2 regions of the Variovorax sp. 01T432 genome follow, and region 1 is predicted to be linked to the other one. Evidence: predicted binding sites of a transcription regulator. Region 1 holds the regulator's gene; the other holds the start of a gene.
The links. Region 1 encodes FNR, which switches genes on or off when oxygen is low (the NO sensors DNR and NnrR bind a similar motif). Its sites were predicted from a motif close to TTGATNNNNATCAA; they were not measured.

Region 1 (3,872 bases):
CGCCCAACCTGTCGGACAAGATCTGGCTGCACGGCTTCGGGCAGGACGCGATCGTCTCGATCATCAACACCGGCAAGACCAACCAGATGCCAGCGCAGCAGGGCCGCCTGAGCGAGGCGCAGATCCATGTGCTGGCCGCCTATGTGTGGGGCCTGTCGAACAAGCCCGGCGCCGCTACGCCCGTCGCCGCAACGCCCTGACTGAGATGCCACCCGAGACAAGGATGACCGATTCCACGCCCGTCAAGACCCGGCCCGCGCGCCGGGTGATACCGATCGCCGCGGCCACGGCGCCCGAGGGCGGCGGCGGTCTCTTCGCCGCGCAGGAAAAGATCTACACCCGCACCGTGCGCGGCGTCTTCGCGCGCTGGCGCTGGGGCATGGTGTTCCTGACCCAGCTTCTCTTCTATGGGCTGCCCTGGCTCGAATGGGGCCAGCGCCAGGCGGTGCTGTTCGACCTGGCCTCGCGGCGCTTCTACATCCTCGGGCTGGTGCTCTATCCGCAGGACCTGATCTACCTCACCGGCCTGCTGGTGGTGTCCGCGCTTTCGCTCTTCCTGTTCACCGCCGTGGCCGGACGCCTGTGGTGCGGCTATGCCTGCCCGCAGACGGTCTACACCGAGATCTTCATGTGGGTCGAGCAGAAGATCGAAGGCAGCCGCATCGCTCGCATGCGGCTGGACGAGGGGGAATTCTCGGTGGAGAAGCTGGTCAAGAAGTGGTTCAAGCATCTGGTGTGGCTGGGCATCGCGATGTGGACCGGCTTCACCTTCGTCGGCTACTTCACGCCGATCCGCGATCTGGGCATGGAATTCCTGCAGACGCGCATGGGTTCCTGGGAAGTCTTCTGGGTCTTCTTCTACGGCTTCGCCACCTACGGCAATGCGGGCTTCATGCGCGAGCAGGTCTGCAAGTACATGTGCCCCTATGCCCGCTTCCAGAGCGCCATGTTCGACCGCGACACGCTGATCGTCAGCTACGACGCCGAGCGCGGCGAACCTCGCGGTGTCCACGCCAAGGGCACCGACGCCCGGGCCCAGGGCCTGGGCGACTGCATCGACTGCGACCTGTGCGTGCAGGTCTGCCCGACCGGCATCGACATCCGCAAGGGGCTGCAGTATGAGTGCATCGGCTGCGGTCTTTGCGTCGACGCCTGCAACACGGTGATGGACAAGATGGCGACACCGCGCGGCCTGATCCGCTATGCCACGCAGAACGGCATGGCCGGCCACTGGACGCCCAGGCAGGTGCTGCGCCGCGTGCTGCGCCCGCGCGTGCTGATCTATACGAGCCTGCTGGCCGTGCTGTGCATCAGCCTGCTCACGAGCCTGGTGGTGCGCACGCCGCTCAAGGTGGACGTGGTGCGCGACCGCGGCTCGCTCGCCCGCATCGTCGAGGGCGGCGCGCTCGAGAACGTCTACCGGCTCCAGATCATGAATGCGACCGAGAAGCCGCAACGCTACAGCATCGAGGCCAGCGGCCTCCCGGGCCTGAACGTCTCGCCGGCCGGGCCGGTGGAGGTCGGTGCCGCCCAATCGCGCTGGGTCGCGGTGCGCCTGCAGCTGCCCTATGGCAGCACGCCGGCCGGTTCCCACAACGTGTATTTCGATGTGCGCTCGGCCGACGGCCGCGCGCGCGTGTCGGAGAAGGCCACCTTCATGGTGCCTCGCTGAGTCACAAAAGGAGAAGAGATGAAAGACGCAGAAGAATCACAGGCCAGGAGCGGACCCTGGTGGTCCTACCCACTGGTCTGGATGGTATTCGGCGGCCCCGCGGTCGTCGTCGTCGCCGGCCTCACGACGCTCTGGATTGCCGTGAAGATGCCCGATCCGGTGATCGCGGCGGACTACTACCGCCAGGGCATCGAGATCAACAAGACCCTGGCCGACAAGAAGCTGATGCCCGCCCTGGCCGGGCGCAACCACGCGGCGACGCCGGCGGCCGACCTGGCGCCCTGAGCGCCGCTCAGCAGTTCGCCGGATTGACGATGCGCTGCAAGGCGTCGGGGTCCACGATGCGCAGGTTGCGGTGCTGGACTTCGACGATGCCGTCCTCCGCGAACTTCGACATCGCGCGGCTCACGGTCTCGAGCTTGAGCCCGAGATAGCTGCCGATCTCCTCGCGCGTCATGCGCAGGACGAGTTCGGAGCGCGAGAATCCGCGCGCGTGCAGTCGCTGCACGAGGTTCAGCAGGAAGGCGGCCAGCCGCTCTTCGGCCCGCATGCTGCCCAGCAGCAGCATCACGCCGTGCTCGCGCACGATCTCGCGGCTCATGACCTGGTGCACATGGCGCTGCAGCGTGGGGACTTCGCGCGACAGCGTCTCGATGCGATCGAAGGGCATCACGCAGACCTCGGCGTCCTCCAGCGCGACGGCGTCGCAGCTGTGGCGGTCGTTGACGATGCCGTCCAGCCCGATGATCTCGCCGGCCATCTGGAAGCCCGTGACCTGGTCGCGCCCGTCCTCGCTGGTCACGCGGGTCTTGAAGACGCCGGTGCGGATCGCGTAGAGGGAGGTGAAGCGCTCGCCGTTGCGAAACAGGGTCTCGCGCCGCGCGACCTTGCGCCGCGTGGCGACGAGGTTGTCGATGCGCTGCAATTCGTCCGGGCTCAGGCCGCTCGGCATGCAGAGGTCGCGCAGGTTGCAGTTCGAGCAGGCGACCTTGATATGTTCGGTTTTCATTGACTTGGTCGTGGTTTGCGCGATTGTCCAAGCGCGCACCTGAGGGAGGATTGACGCACGTCAAGGATCGCGGGGCATGCCGGCGCCATAGTGGGCCATTTCCAGTGTCCAGAGCCTCTTCATGCTTCCAGCGCCAGTCATCGCCATTCCCGCGCCGTCCTCGCCGCTGCCGTCGCCCGCCATGCTGCGGCGCCTCGACGTGCCCGGCCCGCGCTATACCTCCTATCCCACCGCCGACCGCTTCGTGGAGGCGTTCACCGCGCAGGACTATGCCCACGCCCTGAGACTGCGCTGCACGGCCGGCGCGCGGGTCCGCCCGCTGTCGGTTTATGTGCACATCCCGTTCTGCGAGTCGCTCTGCTACTACTGCGGCTGCAACAAGATCGTGACCCGCCAGCGCGGCAAGGCGCGCGAGTACCTGAACTACCTCGCGCGCGAAGTGGAGCTTCAGGTGGAGCAGCTCGGCCGGGGCGCCGTCGTCAGCCAGCTGCACCTGGGGGGCGGCACGCCGACTTTCCTGGAAGACGCGGAGCTGCGCGAGCTCATGGCGCTTCTTCGGTCCGCCTTCACGCTGTCGCCGGAGGGCGAGTACGCGATCGAGATCGATCCGCGCACCGTGGACGCCGATCGCCTCGCGGTGCTGGCGGAGCTTGGATTCAACCGCCTGAGTTTCGGCGTGCAGGATTTCGATCCGGAGGTCCAGAAGGCCGTCCACCGCATCCAGCCCGCGCAGCAGGTGTTCGACCTGGTGGCGGCCTCCCGGCGGCTGGGCTTCTCCTCGATCAACGTCGATCTCATCTACGGACTGCCGCGCCAGAGCACGGCCTCCTTCGACCGCACGCTGGCGCAGATCTGCGAGTTGCGTCCGGACCGCATCGCGCTCTATGCCTACGCCCATCTGCCAGAGCGCTTCAAGCCGCAGCGGCGCATCGCGGCCGAAGACCTGCCGGAGGCGGCGGTGAAGCTCGGCATGCTCTCGCGCTCGATCGCGGCCTTCACGGCGGCCGGCTATGTCTACATCGGCATGGACCACTTCGCGCTGCCCGACGACCCGCTCGCCGTCGCCAAGCGGCAGGGCCGGCTGCATCGCAACTTCCAGGGCTACAGCACGCACCCCGACTGCGACCTGGTCGCCATCGGCGTCTCGGCCATCGGCCGCGTGGGCGCCACCTACAGCCAGAACGCCAAGAC
Region 2 (3,872 bases), on a different contig from region 1:
GACATTGCGCTCGGTCGATGCCGAGGTGCTGGCCGGGTTGCCCTTGCCGTACCGCTTCCATCTCGTGCTGGGCATGACGATCTTCCTTCTGTTTCCCTTCAGCCGGCTGGTTCATGTGTGGAGCGGGTTCGGAACGATCGGCTTTCTCTTTCGTCCCCACCAGATCGTGCGCGGCCGGCGCCTGAATGTGCCGGTCGGGCAGAACCAACCCCGCCGGCGCGGCACCGCCGATTGAGGAGCATGAACATGCATGTCGAAAACATCGATCCCGGCACTGCCGCGCAGCTACCGCCCGTCGCGCGCATCAACGGCGTGGCGCTGCACACGCCTCTGGAGACCCTGGCACCGGAGGAACTGCGCCAGCGCGCCTGCACCGAGCTGCTGCGCCAGGCGGCGCAGGCCGCCGGCCTGCTCGACGCGGCCGACGTGGCATTGGGCGACAGCGCGACCAGCGAAGCCGCCACCGCCGCCATCGAGGCACTGCTCGAGCGCTCGCTTCCGCTGCCCGATCCGTCCGAAGAGGCGTGCCGGCGCTACTACGCCGCGCACGAAGCGGCCTATCGCAGCGGCGAGCGGGTGCGCGTGAGGCACATCCTGTTCGCGGTGACGCCCGGCGTGGACGTGGTGGCACTGCGCAAGCGCGTCGAGATGGCGATGCTGGAGGTGCGATGCTTCGACGGCAGCGCGTCGCCGACCTTCGCGGCGCAGGCCGCCGCCCTCTCGAACTGCCCGAGCGGCGCCGCCGGCGGCGAGCTCGGCTGGCTGCAAAGCGCCGATTGCGCGCCGGAATTCGCGCGCGAACTGTTCGGCCGCGCCGAAGTCGGCGTGCTGCCGCGACTCGTGCACAGCCGCTTCGGCCTGCACGTGGTCGAGGTCATGGAGCGTGAGGCCGGCGTGCAGCAGCCCTTCGAGGCGGTGCGCGGGGCGGTCGGACTGGCCCTGCGCCAGCAGGCCTTCGTCGCCGCGATGCGGCAGTACCTGCAACTGCTCGCGGGCGCCGCCGAGCTCGAAGGCGTGGACCTCGAAGCGGCCGAAACCCCGCTGGTCCAGTAGCCGCCGATGGAAACTCCCATGAACGAATCCCACTTCCAGCTCCTGCTCCAGGCCGCGAGGTCGCAGCCGGAGCCCCAGCGCCTTCTCTTCGTCTTCGCGGCGGCCACGCTGCCGGCCGATGCGAGCCCGGAACAGCAGGCGCGCTTCGATGCGGGCGAAGGCGGCGAACTCGAGCCCATCATGTGCGTGGACAAGGAACCGCACGCACTCAAGGATTTCGCGGCGCTGGTGGCCGAATCCCGGGAGAACGGCTCGGCATGGCATGTGGTCTTCGTTGTCGGCCTGTCCGGCCGCGGCCAGACGGCGCCCACCGAATCGGAGACCGAGCAGGCCATGAATGTCATGGTCGAGGCCGTGCGCCAGGGCAGCATCGGCCGCTATGCGGCCTATGACCTGAACGGGGAGCCTCTGGCCTTTTCGTGATCAGCGATGCGGCGCGAACTTCGGACGCGTGGCGCCGGCCAACGCCTCGAGCGCGGAGTCGATTCCACCGGATGTCTCCAGGGTGCCGAGGATCCGGGTGAACAGCGGCAGGTAGATCTCGTCCGCTTCATAGCCCGCGAGCGGATCGCGGTTCATCAGGAATGCGGCATCGAGCTCAGCCCAGTCTTCGGGGTGCAGCACGGCCTGGGCGAACGGCAGCACCTCGGTTTCCTCCAGCATCATGTGCTCGATGTAGGAGCTGACATAGTGGGTCATCGCCCGGGTGAAGGTGTCCCGCCGCGCCTCCTGCTGGCTGGAGCCGCTCATCACCTGGAAGCCGAGGAGCGCGTGCTGCACATCGCGAATCGACTGCTCGCCGAGCGCGTGTTCCAGATCGAGCCGGTCGAGCACGGCATCGATATGGGCGTCGCGCCCTCGAAGTTTCGGGAACAGCAAGCCGCTTTCCTTGGGATGGTGGAGCTTTTCGGGAAACTCGTCGACGTAGAACAGCATGGCCTGGAGCGCATGAAAGTCGGGCAGCATGCCGCGCCGCTGCTGCTTGTCGAGCAGCAGGATGATGGCGCGCAGCATCGCCGATAGCGCCCGATGTTCATGGCGGATGATCTTCAGGCTCGCGGGTGTCATCTTGCGTCTCGTCCAAGTTCAAGTCCAAGTACGCAGCGTCCTCTTTTTTCTTTCGCCTCGTCTTGAGGCAGATCAACGCAAGGCGCGCGGCGGCGCGGCCGCGTGCCTTCAGGGCTTGAGTTCGCCCAGGATGGTCGGGATCAGTTCCGAGACCGTCGGGTGGATGTGCATGGTTCGCCGCAGCGCGTCGCCGGTCCCGCCGCAGGACATGGTGTCGATGAGGCAGTGGACGGCTTCGTCGCCGCCGACGCCCAGGATCGCGGCGCCGAGGATGGCTTCGCTCTCGGCGTCGACCACCACCTTCATGAAGCCCGCGGTCTCGCCCTTCTCGACCGCCCGCCCGACCCGTGTCATGGGCCGCTGGCCGACTCGCACCGCCTTGCCCGTCGCGCGCGCCTGCGCCTCCGTCAACCCGACCCGGCCGAGCGGCGGATCGATGAACAAGGCGTAGACCGGGATCCGGTCGCTCACGCGGCGCTTGTCGTTGTCCAGCAGGTTGGCCGCGACGATCTCGAAGTCGTTGTAGGCCGTGTGCGTGAAGGCGCCGCGCCCGTTGCAATCGCCCAGCGCCCAGATGCCGGGCGTGCGGGTCTGGAGCTGCTCGTCGACTGGAATGTAGCCGTGCGGGTCCAGCTCGATGCCCGCCTGGTCCAGACCGAGGTCGTCGGTGTTGGGCCGGCGGCCGACGGCAAGCAGCACGTGGGACGCCATCACCTCGGGCGCCCCGGCCAGGCAGTCCACGCCGACCTGGATACCGTCGGCGGCGGGCTGGAAGCGGATGCACTCGGCATCCAGGCGCACCACGACGCCTTCGCCCTCGAAAATGTCCCGGATGGCGCCCGAGACCTCCTCGTCCTCGCGCGCGACCAGGCGCGGCCCTTTCTCGATGACCGTCACTTCCGCGCCGAAGCGGCGGTACATCTGGGCGAACTCCAGGCCGATATAGCTGCCGCCGATCACCGCGAGGTGGCGCGGCACCTGGTCCAGTTCCAGGATGGAGGTGTTGGTCAGGCACGGCACCTCGTCCACGCCCGGGAGCGGCGGCACGAGAGCGCGCCCGCCGACGTTGATGAAGATGCGCGGCGCCTGGAGGAGGTCGTCGCCCACGCTCACCTCGGTCGCCGAGACGAAGCGCGCATGGCCCTCGAACACGGTGCAGCCCTGCATCCGCCGGAGCCAGGATTCGACGCTTCGGCGCGAGTCGCCCGACACCTTGTCCTTGCGGGCCTTGACGGCGGGCATATCGACGCCCACGGGGCCGCCGATGGTCACGCCGAAGTCGCTGGCGCGGCGCGCGAGGTGGGCCGCATGCGCGCTGGCCACCAGGGCCTTGGTCGGGATGCAGCCGGTGTTCACGCAGGTGCCGCCGAAGAGCTTGCGCTCGACCATGGCCACTTTCATGCCGGCCGTGGTGAGTCGCCCTGCGAGGGAGGGGCCGGCCTGGCCGGCACCGATGATGATGGCGTCGAAGGAGAGGTTCATGCTCCCATGATTAGGGAAGCCGCCGCGCAAAGCAACGACATCAGGCCGCAGGCGGGCACCCCGCCAACGGGCGAGCGCATGACCTCACCGGGCGCGGCGCGCGCTGGCCACCGTTTCCAGCGCCTGGGCGACCGAGTCGGCGCCTGGGTCGCCCTCTCCGGCCCTCGCGCGCCACTGCCGCGCCACTTCCAGGAGCTGGGTGGCATTCAAGGGCGCGGGTGGCGGAGGCCAGGAGACTGCCAGAACGCGGGTCGGCGACTTTTCAGCGG

Region 2: a site for FNR is predicted at 2,184-2,197, ahead of AC1DNF_RS12365 (hemerythrin domain-containing protein). Genes of this name have one in related genera too.

The regions. Positions count from the first base shown of each region.
Region 1 covers NZ_JBFTPS010000084.1:10,876-14,747, reverse strand. The annotation lists gene ccoP (cytochrome-c oxidase, cbb3-type subunit III) at 1-200, shown strand, start outside; gene ccoG (cytochrome c oxidase accessory protein CcoG) at 224-1,672, shown strand; gene AC1DNF_RS33665 (FixH family protein) at 1,691-1,957, shown strand; gene fnr (fumarate/nitrate reduction transcriptional regulator Fnr) at 1,965-2,705, opposite strand; gene hemN (oxygen-independent coproporphyrinogen III oxidase) at 2,803-3,872, shown strand, end outside.
Region 2 covers NZ_JBFTPS010000013.1:1,094-4,965, reverse strand. The annotation lists gene narI (respiratory nitrate reductase subunit gamma) at 1-235, shown strand, start outside; gene AC1DNF_RS12375 (peptidylprolyl isomerase) at 247-1,053, shown strand; gene AC1DNF_RS12370 (ribonucleotide reductase subunit alpha) at 1,072-1,476, shown strand; gene AC1DNF_RS12365 (hemerythrin domain-containing protein) at 1,477-2,121, opposite strand; gene AC1DNF_RS12360 (FAD-containing oxidoreductase) at 2,230-3,603, opposite strand.